One region of the Mesorhizobium sp. B2-3-11 genome, then DNA from elsewhere that is predicted to be linked to it. Evidence: predicted binding sites of a transcription regulator. Region 1 holds the regulator's gene; the other holds the start of a gene.
The links. Region 1 encodes PhoB, which activates phosphate uptake and scavenging genes when phosphate is short. Its sites were predicted from a motif close to TGTCATNNANCTGTCAT; they were not measured.

Region 1 (3,366 bases):
GGCGGTGAAGCCGGAGGTCATCCTGCTCGACGAGCCGGCCTCGGCGCTCGACCCATTGTCGACCGCCAAGATCGAGGAATTGATCGACGAGTTGCAGGCCGACTACACGATCGTCATCGTCACCCACAACATGCAGCAGGCCGCGCGGGTCTCGAAGCAGACGGCTTTCATGTATCTGGGCGAGCTGGTCGAATTCGACAAGACCGAGAAGATCTTCACGTCGCCTCGCGAGAAGCGCACGCAGGACTACATCACCGGCCGCTTCGGCTGATCTCACGCATACGAGGACCAGGATCATGGCCGAACACACAGTCGCAGCCTTCGACGAGGATCTCGGACAGATCAGCAAGCTGATCAGCGACATGGGCGATCTTGCCGGCACGATGGTCGGCGGCGCCACCAAGGCGCTGCTGAATTCCGACAATGCGCTGGCACAGCGCGTCGTCTCCGATGACGCCATCATGGACGCGCGCCAGCGCGAACTCGACGATCGCGCCATCACCCTGATCGCCAAGCGCCAGCCGATGGCCGACGATCTGCGTCATGTCGTCGGCTCCATCCGCATGGCGGGCGATCTCGAACGCATCGGCGACCTTGCCAAGAACATTGCAAAGCGCGTCGGCTCCGTCGGCCTTACCGCCACCCCGCGCGATCTGTCGCACTCGATAGATTCCATGGCGCAGCTGGTGCTGATCCAGGTGCAGGGGGTAGTCGAGGAATACGCGGCAGGCGATGCCGCCGCCCTCGCCAAGCTCAGGAATGACGACGAACGCATCGACATCAAATACACTTCGGTGTTCCGCGAACTCCTGACCTACATGATGGAGGATCCCCGCAACATCACGGCTTGCACGCATCTTTTGTTCTGCGCCAAAAATCTCGAACGCATCGGCGACCACGTGACCAACATTGCCGAGAATGCATATTATGTGCTGACCGGTACCCAACTGCCCGCCAACCGTCCGAAGCAGGACGAGACGGCGATGTCGGTGCCGGCGGCTTGACGGCAGGGATGATCGATCGATGATCGCGCCACGCATCATGGTGGTGGAGGACGAGGAGCCGCTCGGTGTGCTCCTCCGCTACAATCTCGAATCCGAGGGTTACCAGGTCGAGGTGGTGACACGCGGCGACGAAGCCGAGATACGCCTCCAGGAAAACGTGCCCGACCTCCTGGTGCTCGACTGGATGGTGCCGGCGGTTTCCGGCATCGAACTCTGTCGGCGCCTGCGAATGCGGCCCGAGACCGAGAGGCTGCCGATCATCATGTTGACGGCGCGCGGCGAGGAGAGCGACCGCGTGCGCGGCCTCTCGACCGGTGCCGACGACTATCTGGTCAAGCCGTTCTCGACACCGGAATTCATGGCCCGGGTCAAGGCGCTGCTGCGCCGCGCCAAGCCGGAAGTGCTGTCCAGCGTGCTCAAGGTCGGCGACATCGTGCTCGACCGGGAATCGCACCGGGTCTATCGCAAGAAGAGCGAGATCCGGCTCGGACCGACCGAGTTCCGGCTGCTCGAATTCATGATGCGTCATCCCGGCCGCGTGTTCTCGCGCAGCCAGCTGCTCGACAATGTCTGGGGCGAGACGATCTATATCGATGAACGCACCGTGGACGTGCATGTCGGCCGGCTGCGCAAGGCGGTCAACAACGGCCGTATGCCGGACGTGATCCGCACCATTCGCGGCGCCGGCTACGCGATCCGCGAAGACTGAAATCAGGCTACATTCTTGCCCGGAACGCCGGGCCTCGCCAGCACGCCCGGCGCGAAAATCTCCTGGTCCACGAAGGTCAATGCGCGCATAGCGCAACCTTCGCGGATGAGCGGCAGCTCGTTCGGCTCGGTGTCGAAGGAAATCGATTCCGAATGCTGGCCGCCGGCGGTCTGGCCGATGGCCTCGCGCAAGGCCGGCTCGATCAGGTCGAAGGCGGCGGCGCTGACGCCGACCATGGCGACGGGTGCGGGATCGATCAGCGCGAACAGGCTGCCCAGCCCATAGCCCAGCGCCTCGCCGGCCTTGCGATAGGCTTCGCGCTCCGGTCCGTCTTTCTCCCTTGCCGTCGCGGCGAGTGTCCGCATCTGCGCATCGCTGACATCTGCGACCGGTTCGGCGTCCTCGCCAAGCTGCCTGGCGTTGCGCCAGATGGCGTAGTTGCCGGCATAGGCCTCGACGCAGCCGCGCCGTCCGCAGCGGCAGAGCGCGCCTCCCGGGCGATGGATCATGTGGCCGAACTCGCCTCCCGATGAATGCGTGCCGGTGAACAGCTCGCCCTTCAGCACCAGGCCCATGCCGATGCCGTGCGAGAGCAGGATGGCGATGAAGTCGTCGCGGTAGCGTTCGGGGTCGCGCCAGCGCAGCGCCACCGCCATCATGTTGCAGTCGTTCTCCATGGTGGCGGGGATGCCGAACTCGGCTTCAAGTATGTCGGCGAAGGGAATGTTCGTCTGCGGCGTGATCGGCGACCACAGCATCGCACGCGCCTCGCTGTCGGTGATGCCCTGGATCGCCAGCGCGATGCGGGCAATACTGCGGACGTCGAGATCGGGGTCCTCGAGGCGCCGCCGCACTATTGCCGTGCATTCGCCGATCAGCGCCTCGCGCGACATGGTCAGCGTGTCCAGCCGTCGCTGTTCCTCGGCGACCACCTGGCCGGAATAATCGATGACGGCGACGGACAGGAAATTCAGCGACAGCACCACGGTCATCACAGCCGCGGCCTCGGGGTTGAGGCCAAGGCCAACCTGCGGCCGGCCGCGTTTCAGTGAACCGGCTTCGTTCGGCTTGCCTTCGGTCAGGATACCCTCGTCGATCAGGTCGGCTGATATCGCCGATATGGTCGAGTGGCTGAGGCCGGTGGTGGCGGCGATCTCGGTGCGCGAGGGCTGACCACCCTGACGCACGGCTGCAATCACCATGGCGCGGTTGCGCCGGCGCAGATCGTCGTGGCGGATTCCGACCGACATGCTTCCCACATCCTCCCCGTCGCCGCGGTTCTTGACACCCCCTCGAACCTCTCCGGCAATGGGCCGAATACTGGCAGATGCGGCAGGAGCTGTCATTTATTTATTGCGGGACTCGAAAAAAGGCTCCCGGCACCTCAAAATCCATCAGAATCGATGTTGACAGTGTTCCGACGATGGATCAGTATTTTTTCGAGGCTCGAAAAAATAGGGCCTTTGTGCCGGCCTTCGGGCCAGTTTGGTCGCGCCATACGCGGCGCAGGGAGGATATACCATGAAGAGATTCACAGTCGCCATCCTGGCGGGTGTCGCCATGTCGCTGACGCTGGCGTCGGTGGCGCAGGCGAAGGACAAGGTCATCGGCGTTTCGTGGTCGAATTTCCAGGAAGAGCGCTGGAAGACCGAC
Region 2 (3,366 bases), on a different contig from region 1:
ACCAGGCGCTTGCCTGGTGGACCTGGAACCATGCCAGACTGCGTGCCTCGCTCGACGACTTCCGCGAGCTGTCGGCCGAGGCATTCCTGGAGAAATACGAGGGATAGAGCAGTTCCAGAAAAAGTGGGAACCGGTTTTCCGTTCGCAATTGTTGCAGGCAAGGAGACATAGCCCTCACATCGACGTCATGAACGACTCTGTTTCATATCCTTGACACATCACCGGGGCAGGACGCGGGTGTTCCAAGGAGATCGCCATGCTCGACACCGTCAGACCCTCGCTCGCCGGATTCTTTGCCGGCTCCAATCCGACGCCGCCGGCGCATCTCGGCACGCGCTACGACGCGTCAGGCAACTTTCTCCTCGAGCCCGGCAACACCGTCGTCAGCCATCTGGTCAGCGGCTCGCCATCCGAAGCCGTGGTGCTCGCTGTGCGCGATCGGATGATGGCAATGCCAGACGCCGACCGCCTTGCCTTCACGCCTGTCTCCAGCCTGCACATGACGCTGTTCCAGGGTATCATCGAATATCGCCGCCGGTTGCCTTACTGGCCACGGGACGTGCCGCTCGACACCGGCATCGACGCCATGACCCGCCTCTATCTGGAGCGCCTGAAGGGTTTCCAGGGTGCCGGTCCATTCAACATCAAGGTCGTCGAGATCGTGCCTACCGGCCTCACCGTTGCCGGCGCGACCGCCGAGGATGTGCGCATCATGCGTGAATGGCGCGATGCGCTGGCCGTGCCATTCGGCTACCGGCACTCCGATCACGACAATTACGTCTTTCACATCACCTTCGCTTATCAGATCCAGCGTCTTGCCGACGACAGGGCCGCCGCATGGCAGACGCTGTTCGACGAATGCCTGGCGCTTTTCGCGCGGCAGGCGCCGGTGATCGAGATCAAGGCTCCAGCCTTCTGCGCATTCCGCGACATGGAGCATTTCGAGGAATTGCTGGTGCTCGGCTGATCGCCGGCAGGACGCCGGCCGTCATATCTGTGGAGCGTAACAAAACTGACATGCCGGTGACACGGCAGGTTCATGTGGCTGCGTTAGGCGAGTGCCTGACGATCAATATGGACCGGACTGGAACCAGCCCATGTCAGCAAGCTCTGCCACGCTCGAAATTCGCGGTGTCAGCCGACGATTTGGCAAGAACACCGCCGTCAGCGACGTCAACATCTCGATCCCGCAGGGGCAGATGGTCGGCGTCATCGGTCGTTCGGGTGCAGGCAAGTCGACGCTTCTTCGCATGATCAACCGTCTTGTCGACCCCAGCCAAGGGTCGATTTTTTTTGACGGCGCCGAGGTCTCCCGCCTTCGCGGGTCGCCGTTGCGGCGTTGGCAGCGCGACTGCGCCATGATCTTCCAGCAGTTCAACCTGGTGCCGCGCCTCGACGTGCTCACCAACGTGCTGCTTGGCAAATTGAACCACCGTTCGACCTTGTCCAACCTTTTCGGCATGTTCTCCCGTGCCGAATGCGCCGAGGCGGTCGCCGCGCTCGAGCGGCTCGACATCGCCCGTACGGCACTTCAACCCGCCGGCACCCTGTCGGGCGGTCAGCAGCAGCGCGTCGCGATTGCCCGCGCAATGATGCAGCAGCCCAGGGTGATCCTCGCCGACGAGCCGATCGCCTCGCTCGATCCGCTCAACGCCAAAGTGGTGATGGATTCGCTGCAGGACATCAATCTGCGCGAAGGCATCACCGTCGTCACCAACCTGCACACGCTCGATACCGCCCGCACCTATTGCAACCGCATCATCGGCATGGCCGCCGGCAAGGTCGTCTTCGACGGGCCGCCCGAAGAGCTCAACCGCGAAGCGGTGCGTCTAGTCTATGGCGCCGACAGCAATGGCGGTGAGATATCGGAGGTCATCACCTCCACCAGCGTTGCCTTCAAGCAGAAGATCGCCGCATCCGCCGGACCGCTCGAACCCGCATTCCCGGGATACTGAGCCCATTACGGGCATAGCGAGCAGCCTGGATCGTCCGTCCGCGTCAAGGGCACTTGTCAAGATCAAGAACGCTGCCGGCGCGGGGCCGGAACCTACAGGAGAGATAGCAAATGTTCAGGAAGATGGTTTTCGGTGCCGTTTCGGTGCTCGCCATGGCCACCAGCATGGCCCACGCCGCCGATATGAAGGAATTTCGCGTCGGCATTCTCGGCGGCGAAAACGAAACCGACCGGCTGCGTAACTACCAGTGCCTGGCCGACCACCTGAAGGCCGAGTTCGGCTTCGAGAAGGTTTCGCTGTTCCCCGCCGCCGACTATGACGGCGTTATCCAAGGCCTGCTCGGCGGCACGCTCGACTTCGCCGAACTCGGCGCTTCCGGCTACGCCAGCGTCTATCTGAAGGATCCGAAGGCGGTTACCCCGATCCTCACCACCAAGCAGACCGACGGCTCCACTGGCTACTATTCGATCGGGCTGGCGCTGAAGACGTCGGGGATCACCGACATCAAGTCGGCCAAGGGCAAGAAGCTCGGCTATGCCGATCCGGATTCGACCTCCGGCTACCTGATCCCGCTGACCCAGATTCCGAAGACCACCGGCGCCTCGAACGAAACCTACTTCGCTTCGACCCAGTTCAATGGCGGCCACGAAAACAACGTTCTGGCCGTGCGTGACGGCAAGGTAGACGTCGCGGTCGACGATTCCTCGGGCATCGGCGACTTCAAGAACGGCTACACCTCCGGCACCTTCCACAAGGAAGTCGCCAAGGGCGCCGTCGACCCCAACGACTTCGTCGAAGTCTGGCGCTCCGGCCTGATCCCGAACGGCCCGCTTGTCGTGCGCACCGCGATCGGCGACGACATGACCGCCAAGCTGGCCGCCTTCTTCACCGACCTGCCCAAGAAGGACAAGGCTTGCTTCGAAGGCGTCGAAGGCGGCGATTTCACCGGCTATGTTCCGGTGAAGCCGGACTTCTACAGCGTCATCGTCGAAGCCCGTAAGGCAGCCATCGGCGGCTAACGGCGAAATCGCAAAAGGGCGGTATCTCAGGTACCGCCCTTTTTGCATCTCCGATCATGACCCTTTCCGTGACAGCCCCCTCCGGCGCCACCCATCAGACGGCCGATGCCTGGCGACGCCAGACGTCGCTGCGCCGGCTCTATACAGTGCTCGGCGTCGGCCTGCTGCTCGCCGCCATGTTCGCCAGCATGTGGTTCGCCGACGAAGCCAACGCCGGGCATTTCTTCGACCGGCTGCCGCATATTCTGGATTTCCTGAGCTGGCTGGTCCCCAAGGACTGGAACGACGTCTGGCGGGCGCTATTCGATATCGCCTCGCCGCATGACACCGGCACACAGGAATTCAACTTCCCGCTCGGCCGCGTCCACGTCTGGGGCGGTTTCTACATCCCC

Region 2: a site for PhoB is predicted at 1,003-1,019, ahead of phnC (phosphonate ABC transporter ATP-binding protein). Genes of this name have one in related genera too.

Annotation. Positions count from the first base shown of each region.
Region 1 covers NZ_VFVS01000004.1:89,480-92,845, reverse strand. The annotation lists gene pstB (phosphate ABC transporter ATP-binding protein PstB) at 1-271, shown strand, start outside; gene phoU (phosphate signaling complex protein PhoU) at 297-1,004, shown strand; gene phoB (phosphate regulon transcriptional regulator PhoB) at 1,024-1,713, shown strand; gene FJ960_RS07695 (ROK family protein) at 1,716-2,963, opposite strand; gene xylF (D-xylose ABC transporter substrate-binding protein) at 3,235-3,366, shown strand, end outside.
Region 2 covers NZ_VFVS01000002.1:186,881-190,246, forward strand. The annotation lists gene FJ960_RS04330 (DapH/DapD/GlmU-related protein) at 1-107, shown strand, start outside; gene FJ960_RS04335 (DUF1868 domain-containing protein) at 257-967, shown strand; gene phnC (phosphonate ABC transporter ATP-binding protein) at 1,098-1,955, shown strand; gene phnD (phosphonate ABC transporter substrate-binding protein) at 2,066-2,974, shown strand; gene phnE (phosphonate ABC transporter, permease protein PhnE) at 3,031-3,366, shown strand, end outside.